DNA from 2 places in the Roseateles sp. NT4 genome. Region 2 is predicted to be linked to the other one. Evidence: riboswitches for the same ligand, from Rfam matches in the RefSeq annotation. Region 2 holds a riboswitch; the other holds the start of a gene.

Region 1 (10,342 bases), on a different contig from region 2:
AGCGGACGGCCATCTGGTCGGCCACGGTCGGCGGCGCCAGCCAGGGGCGGTGCGGCAGGCGGCCGAGCATGACGACGTCGTGGGCCATCAGGTCGTCGGCGCCGGTCTCCTGCTGGCCCATCCAGGCGAGCTGGCGGGCGCGTTCGCGGCTGGGCCAGTCGGTCAGCGGCTTGCCGGCCAGTTGCACGGCGCCGTCGCAGCGCTGCAGGCCGGCAATGGCACGCAGCAGCGTCGACTTGCCGGCGCCGTTGGGGCCGACGATGGCCGTCCAGCGGCCGGCGACGATGGCCAGGTCGATGCCGTGGATGAGGTCGCGGCCGTCGATGCGAACGCGTTCGATGCGGGCGTGCAGGGCTGTGCTCATCGCTTGGGCGCTCCGCGGCGATGCATGAGCACCAAGAGATAGACACCGCCCAGCAATGCGGTGACGAGGCCGACGGGCAGCTCCTGCGGCCGCATCAGGCCACGCGCGATGACGTCGGCCAGCAGCAGCAGGGCGCCCCCGGCTGCGGCCGACATCAGGATCAATCGGCCATGCAGCATGGGGCAAAGCGTGCGTACCAGGTGCGGTGCGACGAGGCCCACGAAGGCGACGATGCCGGTCTGCGCGACCGCAGCCCCGGTGGCCAGCGCGAAGGCGAAGATCAGCAGCAGCCGCATCAGGCCCATGCGCATGCCCAGGGACGCGGCGGTGGCCTCGCCCAAGGTCAGCGCGTCGAGGGCCGGGCTGGCCAGCAGGCCGATGACGACGGCCGCGACGCCACAGGCCGCCATGACCGTGACGCTGCTCCAGCCCAGCAGGCCGGTGTTGCCGAGCAGGAAGGCCTGCATGGCGCGCAGGATGTCGGGCGCCCACAGCGTGGCCAGGCCCGTCAGCGCATTCAGCACGACGCCGACGACGACGCCGGCAAGCAGCAGTCGCAAGGTCTGCTCGACGCCGCGAGCGAGGATCAGCGTCAGGCCTACGCCCACCAGCGTGCCGACAAAGGCGATACCGGTCAGGCCGACATGGGCCAGCAGCGATGAGGTCTGCGGCGAGATGCCGGTCAGCGCCAGCGCAATGGCGACGGCCAGGCCCGCACCCGAGGCGCTGCCCAGCAGATAGGGATCGGCCAGCGGGTTGCGGAACAGGCCCTGCGACATCGCGCCGGCCATGCCCAGCAGGGCGCCCGCCAGCCACGCGCCGAGGGACCGCGGCAGACGGATCTCCCATAGGATGATGCCCATGCTGTCGTCGCCGAGGTCGGCCCAGCCGGTGCTGCCGATGGCCACGCCGGCCAGCACACCGGCGGCGCCGACGATGAGCAGCAGCGTCAGCAGCAGCGCGGGGCGCATGCTCATCACGATGCGGCTTTCTCTCGCAGGCACCTGGCCATGATCTGGGCCGCCTCGGCCATGCGCGGTCCCGGGCGGGCGAGGATGTCGCCTTCCTCGGGCTTGAAGATGCAGATGCGGCCGCGCTTGATGGCGTCGATGCGGTCCCAGCCGGGGCGCTGGGTCAGGCCTTCGGAGCCGCGCTGGCCGATCATGATCAGGGCCGGGTTGGCCTTGACGACGAACTCGGGGTTGATCTTGGGGAAGGGGCCGAGGCTGGCGGGAATGATGTTGCCGGCACCGAGCTTGCTCAGGGTCTCGCCCATGAAGGAGGACTCGCCGGCCGCCCAGATGCCGCTGGCCACCTCGTAGTAGACGCGCACGCCGCGAGCACTCGCCGGCACGCTGCTGGCCGCCGCGGCGACGCCGGCCTCGATGTAGCGCCAGACGCGCTGGGCATCGGCCACGCCCAGCACCTGGCCCATGATGTTGAGCACGCGCTGCACATCCTTGTAGCTGCGCGGCTCCAGCGCGATGACCTTCATGCCCAGGGCCTGCAGCCGCTCGGCGACACGCGAGGACACGGCGACGAACACGACATCGGGCTTCAGTGCCGCGATCATCTCGACATTGGTGTCGTCCATGCCGCCCAGCTTGGGCAGGGCGTTCACCGAGGCCGGGAAGTTGGAATAGCGGTCGACGCCGACCAGCTTGGCGCAGGCGCCGAGTTCGCAGACCGTCTCGGTCAGCGAGGGCAGCAGGCTGACGATGCGCTGCGGCGGCGCGCTGATCTGCGTCACCTGGCCGAGGTCGTCCTTGATGTCGACGGCGTGGGCGGGCAGGGCCGCCGCGAACAGCAGGGCGACAAGAAATCTAAGCATCGGAAGCATCCTCGACGGGGCGGGTCCAGGCCTGGCCGGCCACCATCAGTGTCAACTGGCCACAGCAGCGGGCGACGTCCTGATTGAGCCGGCCGAGTTCGTCCACGTAGTCGCGCACCTCGCGGCCCAGCGGGCTGACGCCCCAGCCAACCTCGTTGGAGACCAGGACGACCTTGGACTGCAGCCGTGGCAGCAGGTCCAGCAGCGCCGTTCGCTCGGCTTGCCAGCCGGCCGCATCGGGTGCGCCGCTCATGGGCATCAGCCAGTTCACCAGCCACAGCGTCAGGCAGTCGACGAGGACCAGCGTGCCGGCATCGTCGACCTGTTGCAGGGCCGCGCTCAAGGCCAGCGGGGCTTCGAGGGTCTCGAAGCCCGCAGGCCGTGAGGCGCGGTGATGGGCGATGCGCTCACGCATCTCGGCGTCCAGAGCCAGCGCGGTGGCGATGACCACCACGCGCCCCGGCCAGGCCAGGGCCAGCCTCTCGGCCCGGCGCGACTTGCCGCTGCGCTGGCCGCCGACGATGAGTTCGTGTGCGCTCATGGCGCCATTAGAGCGTGGGGGTGAAGCGCAGCGAGATCAGCGCGGTGCGCGGTGCGGACGCATAGCCATAGGCCGTCGAGGTCTCGCGGTCGAAGGCGTTGTCCAGGTTCAGTTGCAGCTTGAGGTCCTTGCGGATCTTGTACTGCGCGTTGAAGTTGACAAGTCCATAGCCGCCCAGCTTGCGCGTGTTGGCGGCGTTGTCAAAGCGTGCGCCCGAAGCCTGCACGCTGCTGCCCAGCACCCAGTCGCCCAGCTCGGTATCGGCGCCGACCGTGGCCAGGCGCTTGGCGCGGCGGGCCAGCAGCAGGCCGGTGCTGGCGTCGATGGGCTTCTGGAAGTCCATGGTGGCGCGCAGGTTCACGAAGCCGGCCTTGGTGTTGCCGGCCAGGGTCACGCCACGCAGGCGGGCCGCCGACACGTTCTGGTAGCAGCCGAAGGCGCTCTGGCAGGTGCCGGCCGCGCCGAAGATGATCAGGTTGCTGACGCGGTTGCGGTAGGCCGTGGCGCTGAACTCGGTGTCGCCGCTGCCGTACTTCAGGCCCAGCTCGACGTTGCGGCCGCGCTCGGCTTCCAGCGGTTTGACGCCGGGCTTGCTGAGGTCGGGGCCGTAGACGGTGCCTTGCTGGTACAGCGTCGGGGCACGGAAGGCATTGCCGATGGAGCCGACGACGCGCAGGCCGGTCACGACTTCATAGCCGGCCAGCAGGGTGCCGGTGTCGACGCTGCCGAACTGGCTGTCGTCGTCATGGCGGGCATGGGCCTGCAGGCTGAAGGCGCCGGCATTGAGCAGATAGCCCGCACCGATGGCGTTGCGGTGGCGCTTGCCGACGCCGGCGGTCACGAGGCCGCTGTTCTCGAGCTTGTCCTCGATGCGCTCGCTCTGGAAGTTGATCTGCTGGCCCTGGCCCAGGGTGTAGGAACCGGTCAGCGCCAGGTTCTTGACCTTGGTGATGGTCAGGTAGGGCGACGGCGTGGTCTCGTAGCGGTCGCGCGACTCGCCATAGCTGAGCTGGGTCTGCAGGGCCGGCATCCACTGCGCCGTCCAGGCCAGACGGGTTGCGTCGGTGTCCTGGATGCTGCGGTCGTCCGCCAGTGGCTTGGACTTGGACGCGTCGTACTGGCCGTTGATGTGGCTGCGGATGGCGATGATCTCGGCGCGATGGCCTTCGGCCAGCTGGGCGCCGACGCGGGCCGTGCCCTGGTATTTGCGCCAGCCGTCGCGGTCGGGCACATAGCTGAAGGAGCCGGGGTAGTCGATGGTGGAGTTGAAGCCGTCGCTCTCCTCGATGGCACCGGTGAAGGCGAAATCGATGATGCCTTGGCTGCCGAACAGGCCGCCATCGGCCTTGTGCGTAGCCTGGGTGCCCAAGGCCACGCCGAAGTCGGCACTGACCTGGCCACCGCCCTTGCGGGTGAAGATCTGCACGACGCCGCCGACGGCGTCGGAGCCGTAGATGGCGCTGGCCGGACCCTTCAGCACTTCGACGCGCTCGACCTGGGACACCGGGATGCCCTGCCAGCTGGCGCCGCCGGTGGACTGCGAGTCCATGCGCACGCCATCGACGAGGACCAGGGTGTGACGCGTGTCCGCGCCGCGCAGGAACAGGCTGGTCGTGGAGGCGGCGCCACCGTTGCGGACCATCTCGGCGCAGCCGTTGTTGCGCAGCAGGTCGGCCACGCTGGCGGCGGCCTGGCGCTCGATGTCGGCGCGGGTGATGACGGTCAGGTCGGCCAGCACCTCGGACAGGCGCTGCGGCGTGCGCGCGGCCGTCGTGACGACGGTATCGAGCTTGTTCTGGGCGTGGGCGGAGGAAGCCAGGGCGGACAGCGCGGCCAGGGCGAGCAGCGACCGACGGGCCGCGAGGAGGGAGTGAGGCATGAAATGAGACGCGAACGAACACCCAGCCGTGCTGACCCCCGCAGCAAGGCTGAAAAACGGCTTCCGCAGAAGCCCCGTCGTTGGCCGGTATCCGGGCTGGTGGACTTACTTCCGACGCCTTCCCGGTGCACGCACCAGTGGCCATGTGGTCGAAAGACAGAAGCTCGAGGGCCTCGTCCACTTACCGTTGCGGGGACAGCTCAGGTTAGATCTGCGGCGCGGCCGCTCGTCCTCCTGATTCCCGTTGAACTGCGGCCGCCATGGAGGCGGGCGCGAGCACCAACGGCGAGCATTCTATCGGGGGTGGCTGGCGGCGGCCGAAGGCTTGTGCGCTTTGGCCGTCTTGGGCGGCGTCAGGTGCGTGACCGGCGGGCTGCTGGCGGGCTGGGCGGGTGGCGGCAGGCTCTGCAGGCCGACGGCCTGGGCGCGCTGGTGCCGGGCCTCGGCCTCGCTGGCCCGGCGTGCCTGGGCCAGGACGGCGGCCTGCCTGGCATCCGCGAAGTGGCGCTCGCGCGCCGCCTTGCTGTCGGCGTTGCTGGGCTGGTCGTATTCGATGTTGCCGGCCGTGCCGCTGCCGGGGCAGGGCGAGTCGCGCAGGTCGCGGCCCTCGGGGCCGCAGCGGTAGACCGCGGCGCTGCGGGTCTGCGTCTGCGCCAGAACCGGCAGTGTGAGTGCAAGAACCAGAACCAGCAGCAGCGGTCTCATGAAGCCGGAGTGTCTACCGGCGGCTCGGGTTTGGGGGGCTTGGGGCGCGGCGGTTTGGCGTGAATTTTGGCCAAGGCCTTGTCCATCTGGCCGCTCAGCATCAGCTCGACGGCGGCGTAGCTCTTCTCGATGCAGTCTTCCACCGCCTGGCGCTCGGCCAGCGGCGGCTTGCGCAGCACATAGTTGGCCACCTCGGCCTTGTGGCCCGGGTGGCCTATCCCCAGGCGCAGCCGCCAGAAGTCGCCGCTGCCGAGCTGGGCCCGCATGTCCCTCAGCCCGTTGTGGCCGCCGTCGCCGCCACCCTTCTTGAACTTCATCTCGCCGGGCGGCAGGTCCAGCTCGTCGTGGATGGCCAGGATCTCCTCCGGCGCGATCTTGAAGAAGCGCGCCAGGGCCGCGACCGACTTGCCCGACAGATTCATATAGGTCATGGGCTCCAGCAACCAGACCGGGCCGCTGGCGCCGGGGGCGTTGTTCACCCGGGCCACCAGGCCGTGATAGGCCTTGTCGGGCTGCAGGCTTGCCTTGAGGCCGCGCGCCAGGCCGTCAATCCACCAGAAACCGGCGTTGTGCCGCGTGTCTTCGTACTCGGCACCCGGATTGCCCAGGCCCACCATCAGCTTGATCATGGGCGCAATCGTAGCTTTCGTGCTCAGCAATGCTGCAGCTACATTCGGCCAGGAAACTTGGCTGCAACAGGAGCGGACCGAATGCAGAACAAGGAATCCAAGAGCAAAAGCAAGACCTGGATCTGGGTGACAGTGGCCGTCATCGGCCTTGCCGCGGCGGTGTGGTGGTGGAAAGGCCGCGGGGGCGAAGGCGCTGCCGACGGGCCGGCTGGTGCGGCGTCCGCCGCCTCCGGGGCCGGCGGCGCAGGCCGCCCGGCTGGCGGGCGTTTCGGCCGCAGCGGGCCGCAGCCGGTCACGGCAGCCGCCGTGCAGAAGCGCGACATGGCCGTCGTCGTCGACGCCATCGGCAGCATCGCCTCGGCCAACACCGCCGTCGTGCGGGCCAAGGTCAGCGGCGAGCTGAAGGCCATCTATTTCCATGAAGGCCAGCCCGTCAAGGCCGGCCAGGTGCTGGCCCTGATCGACCCCAAGCCCTACGAGATTGCCCGCGACCAGGCCCTGGGCACGCTGGCCCGCGACCAGGCCCAGCTGGAAAATGCCCGCGCCGACCTGGCCCGCTACAAGGACCTCGTCAACAAGGACGCCGCGCCGCGCCAGCAGCTGGACACCCAGCAGGCCCTGGTGCGCCAGCTCGAGGCCACGCTGCTGACCGACCAGGCCGCCGTGGACAACGCCAAGCTGCAGCTGTCGTACACGCGCGTGCAGGCGCCCATCGCCGGCCAGGCCGGCCTGAAGCAGGCCGACCTGGGCAACAACGTGACGCCGGGCGACGCCAACGGCCTGCTGACCATCGCCCAGACCCAGCCGGCCGCCGTCGTCTTCGCCGTGCCGGATGCGCGCCTGGCCCGCATCCGCCAGCAGCTCGGCGACAAGCAGCCCCTGCCCGTGCAGGCCTGGGACCGCGAACGACGCACCAAGCTGGCCGAGGGCCGCGTGGCCAGCACCGACAACGCCATCGACGCCACCACCGGCACCATCAAGGTCAAGGCGCTGTTCGACAACAAGGACGGCATCCTCTTCCCCAACCAGTTCGTCAATGTCCGTCTGCAGCTGGACACGCTGAAGAGCGTGCTGGTCGTGCCGACAGCCGCCGTGCAGCGCGGCTCCCAGGGCATCTTTGTCTATGCCGTGGCCGACGGCCAGGTGGCCCTGCGCAAGGTGCAGGTGCTGGCGACCGACGGCGACGCTTCGGCCGTGCAGGGTGATCTGAAGGAGGGCGACCAGGTCGTCACCGACGGCGCCGACCGTCTGCGCGACGGCGGCAAGGCTGAGGTCATCAAGGCGCCGGCGGCCGGGGCCTCCGGTGCTGGTGGTGGCCGTGGTGGCCGTGGGCGTGGTGCGGGTGCGGCCGGCGCTGCCAGTGCACCGGCCGCTGGTGCCAGTGGTGCGAGTTCAGCAGCTGCCGCCGACGGCGAGCGCCCGCGCTGGGCCGACCGCGTACCCCCCGAGATGGTCGAGAAGCTCAAGGCCATGAGCCAGGAAGACCGCCGGGCCTGGATCCAGCAGCACCGCGCCTCCGCCCCGGCGCAGTGAGGCGCTGAACCATGAACCCGTCACGTCTTTTCATCGCGCGGCCGGTCGCGACCTCGCTGCTGATGCTGGCCATCGTGCTGGCCGGTGCCCTGGCCTACCGGCTGCTGCCGGTGTCGGCCCTGCCCGAGGTCGACTACCCGACCATCCAGGTCACGACGCTCTATCCCGGCGCCAGCCCCGACGTGATGACGTCGTCGGTCACCGCGCCGCTGGAGCGCCAGTTCGGCCAGATGCCGGGCCTGGCGCAGATGTCGTCGACCAGCTCGGGCGGTGCCTCGGTCATCACGCTGCGCTTCGAGCTCAGCCTGGCGCTGGACGTGGCCGAGCAGGAGGTGCAGGCCGCCATCAATGCCGGCAGCAACTTGCTGCCCAGCGACCTGCCCATGCCGCCGGTCTACAGCAAGGTCAACCCGGCCGACGCGCCGGTGCTGACCATCGCCGTCAGCTCGACGACGCTGCCGATCACGCGGGTGCATGACCTGGTCGAAAGCCGCCTGGCGCAGAAGATCTCGCAGGTGCCGGGCGTGGGCCTGGTGGGCATCGCCGGCGGGCGCAGGCCGGCCGTGCGCATCCAGGCCAACCCGGGCGCGCTGGCGTCGCTGGGCCTGTCCATCGACGATGTGCGTACCGCCATCTCGGGCGCCAACGTCAACCAGTCCAAGGGCAGCTTCGACGGCCCGCTGCGCGCCTCGACGCTGGACGCGAACGACCAGTTGAGGAGCGCGTCCGAATACGCCAATCTCGTCATCGCCTACAAGAACGGCAATGCGGTGCGCCTCAAGGACGTGGCCCAGCTGGTGGACGACGCCGAGAACCTGCGCCTGGCGGCCTGGGCCGGCCAGGCCAGCAAGTCCTCGGTGTCGGCCGTCATCCTGAATGTGCAGCGCCAGCCTGGCGCCAATGTCATCGAGACCGTCGACCGCGTGCGCGCCGTGCTGCCTCAGCTGCAGGCCAGCCTGCCGGCCTCGCTGGACGTGCAGCTGCTCAGCGACCGAACGACGACCATCCGCGCCTCGGTGACCGACGTGCAGCACGAGCTGCTGTTCGCCATCGTGCTGGTCATCGGCGTCATCTTCGTCTTCCTGCGCAGCCTGCCGGCCACCATCATCCCGGCCGTCGCCGTGCCGGTGTCCCTGGTCGGCACCTTCGGCGTCATGTACATGGCGGGCTTCTCGATCAACAACCTGACGTTGATGGCCCTGGTCATCTCCACGGGCTTCGTGGTGGACGACGCCATCGTCATGATCGAGAACATCGCGCGGCACATGGAGGAGGGCGGTGAGGAGCTCAGCGCCTACGAAGCGGCGCTGACCGGCTCCCAGCAGATCGGCTTCACCATCATCTCGCTGACGGTCTCGCTGATCGCCGTGCTGATCCCCCTGCTCTTCATGGGTGACGTGGTCGGGCGCCTCTTCCACGAGTTCGCCATCACCTTGGCCGTGTCCATCCTGATCTCGGCCTTCGTGTCGCTGACGCTGACGCCCATGATGTGCGCCCGCCTGCTCAAGCACGAGCACGACGAGGACCACGGCTGGCTGTGGCGGCGCGTCGGCAAGGCCTTCGACGACACCATCGCCGCCTATGGCCGCATGCTGAACTGGGTGCTGGACCGCTCGGCCGCGACGTTGATCGTCTTCATCGCGACGCTGGGCCTGACCGGCGTCCTCTATCTGCTGGTGCCCAAGGGCTTCTTCCCGGTGCAGGACACCGGCCAATTGCAGGGCATCACCGAGGCGGCCCAGTCCACCTCCTTCGGCGCCATGGCCGAACACCAGCAGCGCCTGGCCGAGCGGGTGCTGAAGGACCCGGCGGTGGAGAGCGTCTCCTCCTTCATCGGCGTGGACGGCGGCAACACGACGCTGAACCAGGGCCGGCTGCAGATCTCGCTGAAGGCCAAGGACGGCCGCGGCGCCAGTGCCACCGACGTGGCGCGCCGCATTGCCGAAGCGGCCGCCGACGAGCCCGGCATTGCGCTGTATCTGCAGCCGGTGCAGGACCTGACCATCGAGGACCGCATCGCCAAGACGCAGTACCAGTTCACGCTGAGCTCGCCCGACTCCGCTGAGCTGAGCCGCTCGACGACGGCCGTGCTGGAGAGACTGCGTGGCATCAAGCAGATTGCCGACGTGGCCAGCGACCAGCAGGAGAAGGGGCTGCAAGCCTATGTCGATATCGACCGCGATGCGGCGGGCCGGCTGGGCGTCAGTGTGGCCGCCATCGACAGCGCGCTCTACAGCGCCTTCGGCCAGCGCCTGATCTCGACCATCTTCACGCAAAGCAACCAGTACCGTGTCGTGCTGGAGGTGGCGCCCGAGTACCGCCAGGGCCTGGACGGCCTGAAGGGCCTGTATGTGCCCGGCACCGGCGGCGTGCAGGTGCCGCTCAGCTCGGTGGCGCGCTTCAGCGAGAAGTTGGCGCCGCTGGCCGTCAATCATGTGGCGCAGTTCCCCTCGTCGACGGTCTCCTTCAACCTCGCGCCGGGTGCGTCGCTGGGCGAAGCCGTCAAGTCCATCCGCACCGAGGTGGATGCGCTGCAGCTGCCGCTCAGCGTCGAGACCCGCTTCGAAGGCGCGGCGCTGGCCTTCCAGGCTTCGCTGACCAGCACGCTGCTGCTCATCCTCGCGGCCATCGTGACGATGTACATCGTGCTGGGCGTGCTCTACGAGAGCACCATCCACCCGCTGACCATCCTGTCGACGCTGCCCTCCGCCGGCCTGGGCGCCCTGTTGGCCCTGCTGGTCTTCCGGCTCGACCTGGACATCATCGCCATCATCGGCATCGTGCTGCTGATCGGCATCGTCAAGAAGAACGCGATCATGATGATCGACTTCGCACTGGAAGCCGAGCGCGACCAGGGCAA
Region 2 (10,342 bases):
ATGCCGGCGCCGGCTTCGAACAGGCTCAGCCGCGCCGCGCTGAGCTTGACGCGCTGGCCGCCCTGCAGGCGCAGGGATTCGGCCTCTTCGCGGGTCAATTCAGCCTCCAGCGGCTGGCCGTCCGGGCCGATCAGCTCGACGCGGGCGCTGGCGCCGAAGGACAGCACGCGCTCGACCGTGGCACTCAGGCCAGGTGCCGACTCGTCGGTGCGGATCTGCAGCTCATGCGGCCGGGCGTAGGCCTGCACCTCGCCGTCGTTGTGGGCGCCGGCGTGCGGCAGCTGGTGCTCGCCCATGTGCAGCACGCCGCCGCGAGACTGGCCGACGAAGCGGTTGACCGCACCGAGGAAACCATAGACGAAGGGCGTGGCCGGACGCTCGTAGACCTCCTGCGGCGTGCCGACCTGCTCGACGCGGCCATGGTCCATCAGCACGATGCGGTCGGCCACTTCCAGGGCTTCGTCCTGGTCGTGCGTCACGAAGATGCTGGTGATGTGCAGCTCGTCGTGCAGGCGGCGCAGCCAGCGGCGCAGCTCCTTGCGCACCTTGGCGTCCAGGGCGCCGAAGGGCTCATCCAGCAGCAGCACGCGCGGCTCGACTGCGAGCGCGCGCGCCAGGGCGATGCGCTGGCGCTGGCCGCCCGACAGCTGCGGCGGGAAACGGTCGCCCAGCCAGTCCAGCTGCACCAGCTTGAGCAACTCGGTGACGCGCTTCTTGATCTCGGCCTCGGGCAGGCGCTGCTTGCGCGGCTTGACGCGCAGCCCGAAGGCGACGTTGTCGAACACCGTCATGTGGCGGAACAGCGCGTAATGCTGGAAGACGAAGCCGACCTGGCGCTCGCGCACATGGGTGTCGGAAGCGTCCTGGCCGTCCAGCAGTACGCGACCCGCGTCGGCCTGCTCCAGGCCGGCAATGATGCGCAGCAGCGTGGTCTTGCCGCAGCCCGAGGGGCCGAGCAGGGCGACGAGTTCGCCGCGCGGGAAGTCCAGCGACACATCGCCGAGGGCGGTGAAGTTGCCGAAGCTCTTGTGGATGTTTTGGACCTGGATGCCCATCACGCTTCCTTCGACGCGACAGAGGCGCGCCATTCGATGAATTGCTTGATCACCAGCGTCACCAGCGCGAGCAGCGCCAGCAGGGACGCGACGGCGAAGGCCGCCGCGAACTGGTATTCGTTGTAGAGGATCTCGACCTGCAAGGGCAGCGTGTTGGTCATGCCGCGGATGTGGCCCGACACGACCGACACGGCGCCGAACTCGCCCATGGCGCGCGCATTGCACAGGATGACGCCGTACAGCAGGCCCCATTTGATGTTGGGCAGGGTCACGCGGCGGAAGGTCTGCCAGCCGCTGGCGCCGAGCACGGTGGCGGCCTCTTCCTCGTCCTTGCCCTGGGCCTGCATCAGCGGGATCAGCTCGCGGGCGACGAAGGGGAAGGTCACGAAGACGGTGGCCAGCACGATGCCGGGCACGGCGAAGATGATCTTCACGTCGTGTTCCTGCAGCCAGGGGCCGAACCAGCCCTGGGCGCCGAAGATCAGCACATACATCAGGCCGGCCACGACGGGCGAGACCGAGAAGGGCAGGTCGATCAACGTGATCAGCAGCTGCTTGCCGCGGAACTCGTGCTTGGCGATCAGCCAGGCCGCGCTGACGCCGAACACGAGGTTGAGCGGCACGGCGATGAAGGCGGCCGTCAGCGTGAGCTTGATGGCCGAGAAGGTTTCCTCATCGGCCAACGAGGAGAAATAGAGCTCCCAGCCCTTGCGCAGCGCCTCGGTGAAGACCGCGACGAGGGGCAGCAGCAGGAAGATGCCGAAGAAGCCCAGGCCCAGGATGAGCAGGGTGAGCCGCACGCCGGCGGATTCACGCGTGGCTGGGTTGTCCTGGTACTTGGCGCGGGCGCGCGCCGGGGCGAGATGCAGGGCGGTGCTCATTTGCGCGTTCCCCGGCGGCTGCTCCAGCCCTGCAGCAGGTTGATGATCAGCAGCAGCACGAAGCTGAAGATCAGCATGACAGCGGCGATCGCCGTGGCGCCGACGTAGTCGTACTGCTCCAGCTTGGCGATGATCATCAGCGGCGTGATCTCGCTGACCATGGGGATGTTGCCGGCGATGAAGATGACCGAGCCGTACTCGCCGACGGCGCGCGCAAAGGCCAGCGCGAAGCCGGTCAGCAGGGCCGGCGTCAGCGTCGGCAGCACCACGTAGCGGAAGGTCGTCCAGCGCTGGGCGCCGAGCGACGCGGCGGCTTCTTCCAGCTCGGTCTCCATGTCCTCCAGCACCGGCTGCACGGTGCGCACGATGAAGGGCAGGCCGATGAAGATCAGGGCCAGCAGCACGCCCAGCGGCGTGAAGGCGATCTTGGTGCCGTTCTCGCCGAACAGCGGCGCGAACACGCCGCCCGGGGCGAACATCGAGCCGACCCAGCCGTTGGGCGCGTACAGGGCCGTCAGCGCGATGCCGGCCACGGCCGTGGGCAGGGCAAAGGGCAGGTCGATCAGTGCGTCCACCAGCTTCTTGCCCGGGAACTCATAGCGCACGATGCACCAGGCCAGGATCAGCCCGAAGACCAGGTTGATGAAGGCGGCGATCAGCGAGGCGCCAAAGCTCAGCTTGTACGAGGCCATCACGCGCGGCGAGGTGGCCGCCGCCCAGAAGGCGTCGAAGCCATGGCCCGAGGACTTCAGGAAGACCGCGGCCAGCGGCACCAGCACGATCAGGGACAGGTAGAACAGCGTGAAGCCCAGCGTCGGCGCGAAGCCGGGCAGCACACGGCGGCGCAGCAGGGGCGGCCGTGCGGCAGCCGCGGCGACGCCGGGCGCTGCCGCCGTGGAGGCAGAAGAACTCAACGCTTGATCCCCGCCATCACCTGGTCAAAGGTGCCGCCGTCGGCGAAATGGGTCTTGCTGACCTTGGCCCAGCCGCCCAGCGTCTGGTCGACGGTGAAGAGCTTGATGTTGGCGAAGCGCTGGGCGTGTTTCTTGAAGATGGCCGGGTCGCGCGGGCGGAAGTTGTTCTTGGCGATGATTTCCTGGCCTTCCGGGCTCCAGTGGAAGTCGAGATAGGCCTTGGCCAGGGCCGCCGTGCCCTTCTTGGCGGCGACCTTGTCGACGATGGCGACGGGGGCATCGGTCTCGATGGAGATGCTGGGGTTGACCTGCTCGAACTGGCCCTTGCCGAACTCGTTCTCGATCAGCTCGACCTCGGCTTCGAAGGTGACCAGCACATCGCCGATGCCGCGCTGCGTGAAGGTCGTGGTGGCGCCGCGGCCACCGCCGTCCAGCACCGGCACATTGGTCAGCACCTTGGTGACCAGCTCCTTGGCCTGGGCCTCGCTGCCGCCATTGGCGATGACGCTGCCCCAGATGGCCAGGTAGCTGTAGCGGCCGTTGCCGGTGACCTTGGGGTTGGGGATGATGACCTGCACGCCGGGGCGGGCCAGGTCGCTCCAGTCCTTGATGCCCTTGGGGTTGCCCTTGCGCACCAGGAAGGTCATGGTCGACGAATAGGGCGCCGCGTTGTTGGGGAAGCGGCTGCGCCAGTCGGCCGGCGTGAGGCCGGCGCTGGCCAGCTGGTCGACGTCGGTGGCCTGGTTCATCGTGACGACGTCGGCTTCGAGGCCACCGATGACGGCGCCGATCTGCTTGCTGGAGCCGCCATGGCTCTGGTTGACGACGACGGCCTGGCCCTTGGCCTTCTGCGCAGCGACGAAGGCCGGATTGATCTGCTTGTAGAGCTCGCGCGCGACGTCGTAGGAGACGTTGAGCAGGGCCGGGTCGGACGCCAGGGCGGGCAGGGCGGCCGAGGCGGCGATCAGCGCGACCAGGGCGCGGCGGGTGGGCAGGAAGGAGGGCATGGCGGGGCCGTCGAATGAACGAAGCCGAGAGGGTGCCCGAACTCGCTTATTCACCAAACGACAGTTTGCTTATTTCCTTATTCGATAACAGCCAAAGCGTGGCACACGCCTTGCAGGCCTCATGAGCGGCAACTGTTTGCTTTCAACCTGGAGACCCGCATGAGCCGCCTCGACGTCACGGAAAAGATCATCGCCACCAAGGTGGCCAAGGGCATCAAATGGGCCGATGTGGCCGCGGCCGTGGGTCTGTCCAAGGAGTGGGTCACGGCCGGCTGCCTGGGCCAGATGACCTTCAACGACGCCCAGGCCGCGACGCTGGGCCCAGCTTTTCGACCTGAGCGAATGCGAGGCGCAATGGCTCAAGGTGGTGCCCTACAAGGGCAGCATGCCCACTTCGGTGCCCACCGACCCTCTGATCTACCGCTTCTACGAACTCATCAGCGTCTACGGCACGACCTTCAAGGAACTCATCCATGAGGAGTTCGGCGATGGCATCATGAGCGCCATCGACTTCAAGATGGACCTGCAGCGCGAACCCAACCCGGCCGGCGACCGGGTCAGCATCGTCATGAGCGGCAAGTTTCTGCCCTACAAGACCTACTGACCGGTCCGCGCGGTGGGTGCGGTGCGATAGCCGCTCTTGCGCAGATGCAAAGGGCGCGCCCCGGATGCTTCGCGGTACATTGCCGCCCGCATTCACCAAGGCCCTGCAGCGTGGGAGACGAATCATGAACACCAGCAACCCCGAGGACATCTCGGCCGGCTTCACCGCGGCCCGCGCCGCCGGCCGGTCGCTGCCCGCCTACCCCGGCACGCCGCCCGCCACGCTGGCCCAGGCCTATGCCGTGCAGGCTGCCGCCATCACCCGCTGGCCTGACGCCGTGGCCGGCTGGAAGGTCGCCCGCGTGAACCCGGCCTTCGCCGCGCAGTTCCCCGAGGAGCGCCTCATCGGCCCGGCCTTCGCCGCCAACATCCACCGCCCTGCTGCCGGCGAGGCCGCGCAATGCCCGGTGTTCGACGGCGGCTTCGCGGCGGTCGAGGCCGAGGTCGTCGTCGTCGTGGCCGAGGACGCGCCCGCCGGCAAGGCCGACTGGACGGCCGACACCGTCGCCCCCTTCGTCAAGTCCATGCACATCGGCGTCGAAGTGGCCAGCAGCCCGCTGGCGACGCTGAACGACATCGGCCCCGGTGCCGTCATCTCCGACTTCGGCAACAACTGGGGCGTCGTTGTCGGCGCCGAGATTGCCAACTGGCGCGAGCTGGAGACGATCGACGTCGAGACCTTCATCGATGGCCAATCGGTCGGCGCCGGCAAGGTCGCCCTCAAGCCCGGCCCCTTGGGTGCCTTGGCCTTCACGCTGAACAAGCGCGCCCAGCAGGGCGAAATCCTGCGTGCCGGCGACGTCATCTCGACCGGCATGATCACCGGCGTGCACGACATCCGCATCGGCCAGCAGTCGCGGCATGTGTTTGCGGGCGTGGGCGAGGTGCAGGTGCAGATCACTCGCGCGGTGGCCGTGGGCACCTGACACGGCGGCCCCATGAAGATCGCCCCGGTGCAGGTCTGCAACCGGGGCGATCCGTCAGAAGGGCGCTAGGGTTCAGCCTTGCTGCTTGCGGCGGCGCGTGACCAGCCCGGCAGCCAGCAGGCCCAGGAAGGCCACCGACCAGGTCGCCGGCTCCGGCGCAGCGAACTGCTCGTAGATCTGCGCCGTCGTCAGCTCGTAGGCCGGGTTGGCCAGCACGTCGAAGTTCACGTTCCAGCCGATGGCATCAAAGGCAGCCAGGTCCAGGGCGGTGACCGAATCCATCTTGCCGCCGCAGATGTAGGGGTTCATGACGCCCAGGAAGTTGTTGCACGGCGTGGCCTGGTTGGGTTCCTTCCAGTGCGAGGCCTGGTTGCCGTCGCCGGTGGTCTCGCCCGTCGAGAAATAACCGCTCCACAGCGGCGTGGCGCCGCCGTCCAACGAGAAGTAGGAGGGCTCGTTCGGTGCCCAGTTCAGCTGGCCGGTGGCGCTGTAGCGGAACATGTCCAGGCCGTAGCTCCACCAGGCATCGTCGACCGAGCCGGCGTAGCCGTCGCTGTAGTCGAAATCGTCGGCCCCGCTGACGAAGCCCAGCGCATGCCCGATCTCGTGGATGGCCACGCCGATGAAGTCGTAGCTGCCCGCCGTGATGCCGTCCGTCGGGTTGAAGTCGAAGGCGAACTGGTTGGAGAACTGGATGGTGCCGTCGATGAAGCTGGGACCGAAGTTGGCACCCAGGGCCTTGGCGTTGGCCGTGGTCAGGGCCAGCGTACTGTTGATGGCGTTGTCGGGAGCCAGTCGGGTGCCGCCGGCGACGTTGATGCCGGTCTGGTTGGCCGGTGAGAGATAGGACGGCACCAGGGCCGACACGCCGCCATTGCCGTTCAGCGGCGACAGGTTGGCCACGGCCAGGTTGTCCAGCGCACTGGTCTTGGTGGCGTTCAGCGCGCTGTAGTAATCAGAGATGGGCACGAACTGGGACAGGCTGGAGCCGGTCGAGCCCAGCACGCCCGGCGGCAGCCCGCCGTAGCCCACGTTCAGTTCGATCGTGGCGTTGTTGGTGAGGACCGATTCCCAGTACTTCGCGGCGATCCTGAAGCCCACCTCGGCCTGCGTGCCGGTCACCTGGGCGGCGCCGCCGATGTCGTGCAGGATGATGGTGGCTGCACCTGCGGGTGCAGCCAGGGCAAATGCCGAAGCCGCCCCGACGATGAATGACTTGATTGCCGCGTTGGCCATTGAACTTCCCTGTCTATGCGAGTGAGCACGAATGAGGCGCGGATGCTAGTGCGCAAATCACGGGCGCCCGCACGGGGAAACGATGTGAGCCCCCCTGGCTGAGGGGGTGAGCAACGGCCTGGTGGGCACTGGCTTGTCGGGTTAGGGGGGCGGGTGACGTGGCCAGTCCCAGCCCTGACCAGGACGCCGGTGCCCGCATTACTCAACCGCCACGAAAACCAGTCGTCCCGAGGTGCAGTGGCGCCGTTCGCCCGTGCTGGGCGATTCGGCCCACATCTCCACCTGGACCTGCACGGAGCGGCGGCCGACGCCCGTCACGGTGGCAGTCACCTCGACCAGTTCGCCCACATGGGCCGGCGCGCGGAAGTCCAGCTTCTCGCTGGCGGCCATGACGATGGTGCGGCGGACCTGACGTGTCGCCGCGACAAAGCCGGCCTTGGCCATCCACGCCATGGCCGGCCCGCCATGCAGCAGGCCGCGATGGTTGGCGTGACCCGGAAAGACGATCTCGGCCACCAGGGCGGAGGCCAAGGTCGTGTCGGCGGGCAACGCTGCCTGCGCTACAACGGCAGCGCCATCCCCCTCGCCGGCCTGTCTCACCATCACGAACTCGCCGCTCAGGCAGTCGGTTCGTGTGCCGCTGAGCAGGTCCTCGGCAATCAGCCGTGTGTGCACGGTGACGGAGCGGCGGCCTCGCTGGAGTACCGTGCCATGGCATTCCACCAGATGCCCGGATGGCGCCGGCGCGGCGAAGTCCAGCTGGCCGACGGATGCCGTGACGACCGATCCGCGCAGTGCCTTGCTGCCCATGATGAAGGCCATGCGGTCCAGCATGGCCAGCGCCGCGCCGCCGAACAGCGTGCCGTGGTGGTTGGATTGATCGGGCCAGACCATGTCGACGACGACCATGGTGGCGGGGGCTTCGGTGATGTGATGGCTCAAGCGCTTCTCTCCAAAAGGAGGCGGAGGCTTGGCAAGACCAGGCACCACGGCGGCGCCACCCGGGCGGCGCAAGCCCCGAGCAACACGCGCCACGCGGCGGCGGTTCTTGCTCGGAGACACCCCGCCCCAAGACACAAACATGCGCCGCGCGGCAGGTCTCCTGGCTCTCGGGTCGCTGCCTCGCGCGCGCCTTCCCGGCACAAGGCCAGTGGCTATGGCGCGCGAAGCTCGCCGATCACAGTTGCGGGGGCAGCCACAGCATGAGCCGCCGATGACGGCTCTTCTGTCGTTCCCTTTTCATCCCTGCCGTCAGGCAGAGAACCGCGGGCGGGAAGATTATGGCGGGCGGGGCGTCGGGCCCCCGGAGCCTTTCCCAAAACCGCCCAGCACATCCTAGCCGCGCACGGCCAGCATGACGGCGTGGGCCTTGAACACGGCCGTGGCCTGCTGGCCGGCGGCCAGGCCCAGCGCATCGACGGCGTCATTGGTGACGCTGGCGGTGACGACGGCGCCGCCCGGCAGCGTCACGCCGATCAGGCTGGACACCGCGCCGCGCTGCACGCGCGAAACCGTGCCGGCGAGCTGGTTGCGGGCCGACAGCTTGTAGCCGCCGAAGTCGGTCACCAGCACGACCTCGCTGGACTTCACCAGGGCCAGGGCCTCCTTGCCGGTCTGCACCTGCAGTTCCTGGGCGGCCAGGGTCGTCAGCGAGGCGGTGATCTCCTGGCCGCCGTCCAGCGCGACGCGCACCGTCGTCGTGGCCGGGCCTGGGTTGACGCCCGCGATGCGGCCGAGAAACTGGTTGCGAGCGGTGGTCTTCATGGACATCCTCCTCAGCAGGGCGGTGAGCCCCGGTTGTTCGTTGAGCCAGGCTTCCTGTTCACCCAGGAAAGCGGCGAGTCGCGACTGTAGGCCGCGCCACGCGACGAGCAAGGCCTGACCCTCAGCGGTCAGCTGGGTGCCGCCGCCACCGCGGCCGCCGGTGGCCGTCTCGACCAGCGGCGAGTGGGTCAGCGCGCCAGCGGCGTCCAGCACCAGCCAGGCGCCCTTGTAGCTGTAGCCGGCCGCACGCGCGGCCTTCTGCAGCGAGCCGGTCAGCGCCAAGGCAGCCAGCAGGTCGAAGAAGCGGCCGTCCAGCCGGCCTGCCAGGCGCAGTTCGCCTTGCAGCAGCGGGTGGTCGCCGGGGTTCATGGCAGCTGCATCTTCAGGAAGTCGCGACGCTGCTGTTCCCCGGGCCGCAGCGAGCTGCTGTCCAACAGCTCGCGGCCCTGGCCCTTGTCCAGATCGACCTCGCCCGTGATCCGGCCGCCGTCGACGACATAGGCGCGGTTGGCCAGCGCCGCCACGTCGTCGAGGTCGTGGGTGATCATGACGGCCGGGATGCCCCAGCGCTCCCGCACGGCGCGCAGCTCATCGCGCAGTTGCTGGCGCAGCATGGGGTGCAGGGCCGCGAAAGGCTCGTCCAGCAGCAGCACCTGCGGATTGCAGGCCAGGGCCCGGGCCAGGGCGACGCGCTGCTGCTGGCCGCCCGACAGCGTGGCCGGCTTGCTGCCCGCCATGGCTGTGAGGCCGAAGGACTCGATCAGCTCGTCCACGCGCGCCGCGTCGTCGGCTTTGAGGCGCCGGCGCCAGCTCGTCAGGCCGAAGCCGATGTTGTCGCGCACGCTGAGGTGGGGAAACAGGGCGTAGTGCTGGAAAAGATAGCCGACGCCGCGGGCCTCGGGTGGCAGGTTGATGCCGGCCGCCGTGTCCAGCAGCGCGCGGCCGTTCAACTTCACATGGCCCGCCTGCACGGGCAGCAGCCCGGCCATGGCCTGCAGCGTCAGCGACTTGCCCGCGCCCGAGGGACCGTAAAGGGCGACAAAGGGCGCATCGGTGGCAAAGCCGATGTCGAGGTCGAAGCGGCGCTTCGCGTCACTGACGGAGAACTGGAGTCGGACGTCGATCAAGGCTTGGCAAAACCGTACTTGGCCAGGATGGCCTGGGCCTCGGCCCCACCGAGGTAGTTGACGAAGTCTCGCGCCAGCGCGGCCTGCTTGCTGTCGGCCACGACGGCGGCGGGGTAGGTGATGGGCGCGTGGCCGCCCACCGTTGCGGCGACGCGCACCTTGTCCTTGGCAATCTCGGCGTCGGTACGGTAGACGAAGCCGGCCTCGACCTCGCCGCGCGCCACATAGTCCAGCACCTGGCGCACGTTGTCGGCGAAGACCAGCTTGGGCGTCACGGCCGACCACAGCTGGGCCGTGCCCAGGGCCTGCTGGGTGTAGCGGCCCACCGGCACGGAGGCGATCTTGCCGACGGCGATGCGGCGGACCTCGGGCTTCTTCAGGTCGGCCAGCGCGGCGATGGCGGGCGCACCCTGGGTCGGCGTGACCAGCACCAGGGAGTTGGCCGCGAAGTCGCGCCGCGTGTCAGTGGCGATGAGCTTCTGGTCGGCACCGCGGTTCATGGTCTCCTGGTCGGCGCTGACGAAGACGTCCACCGGCGCGCCTTGCGCGATCTGCTGCAGCAGCACGCCCGAGGCAGCGAAGTTGAAGCGCAGCGTGGCGCCCGGCTTGCCGGCCTCGAAACCGGGCGCCATCTCCTTGAAGGCATCGGTCAGGCTGGCGGCGGCCGAGACGGTCAGCTGCTGGGCGCCGGCAAGCAACGGCAGTGAGAAGGCGAGGGCCGCGAGCAGTCGTTTCATGGCGAGGGCGGGCGTTGCAGATAGCGGTTGGACAGCACGAGGATGGCGACCGACACGGCCGACACGATGAGGGCCAGCATCAGGGCCAGATC

Evidence for each region. A riboswitch is a leader RNA that binds a small molecule or an ion and turns the genes downstream of it on or off. The one in region 2 is predicted to bind cobalamin.
Region 1: linked by a shared signal. The riboswitch ahead of ACS5PN_RS30680 (TonB-dependent receptor domain-containing protein) and the one ahead of ACS5PN_RS06430 (acyl-CoA thioesterase) in region 2 are both predicted to bind cobalamin.

Annotation. Positions count from the first base shown of each region.
Region 1 covers NZ_JBPZGZ010000008.1:126,082-136,423, reverse strand. Annotated here, with positions in the region: gene ACS5PN_RS30700 (ABC transporter ATP-binding protein) at 1-364, opposite strand, end outside; gene ACS5PN_RS30695 (FecCD family ABC transporter permease) at 361-1,341, opposite strand; gene ACS5PN_RS30690 (ABC transporter substrate-binding protein) at 1,341-2,204, opposite strand; gene cobU (bifunctional adenosylcobinamide kinase/adenosylcobinamide-phosphate guanylyltransferase) at 2,188-2,736, opposite strand; gene ACS5PN_RS30680 (TonB-dependent receptor domain-containing protein) at 2,744-4,615, opposite strand; cobalamin riboswitch at 4,681-4,914, opposite strand; gene ACS5PN_RS30675 (hypothetical protein) at 4,910-5,320, opposite strand; gene pth (aminoacyl-tRNA hydrolase) at 5,317-5,949, opposite strand; gene ACS5PN_RS30665 (MdtA/MuxA family multidrug efflux RND transporter periplasmic adaptor subunit) at 6,031-7,482, shown strand; gene ACS5PN_RS30660 (MdtB/MuxB family multidrug efflux RND transporter permease subunit) at 7,494-10,342, shown strand, end outside.
Region 2 covers NZ_JBPZGZ010000001.1:1,379,673-1,390,014, reverse strand. Annotated here, with positions in the region: gene ACS5PN_RS06465 (sulfate/molybdate ABC transporter ATP-binding protein) at 1-1,055, opposite strand, end outside; gene cysW (sulfate ABC transporter permease subunit CysW) at 1,055-1,936, opposite strand; gene cysT (sulfate ABC transporter permease subunit CysT) at 1,933-2,787, opposite strand; gene ACS5PN_RS06450 (sulfate ABC transporter substrate-binding protein) at 2,847-3,857, opposite strand; partial or broken gene cynS (cyanase) at 4,017-4,461, shown strand; gene ACS5PN_RS06440 (hypothetical protein) at 4,586-5,386, shown strand; gene ACS5PN_RS06435 (NF038122 family metalloprotease) at 5,459-6,622, opposite strand; gene ACS5PN_RS06430 (acyl-CoA thioesterase) at 6,821-7,564, opposite strand; cobalamin riboswitch at 7,698-7,905, opposite strand; gene ACS5PN_RS06425 (TOBE domain-containing protein) at 7,958-8,755, opposite strand; gene ACS5PN_RS06420 (ABC transporter ATP-binding protein) at 8,752-9,513, opposite strand; gene modA (molybdate ABC transporter substrate-binding protein) at 9,510-10,250, opposite strand; gene modB (molybdate ABC transporter permease subunit) at 10,247-10,342, opposite strand, start outside.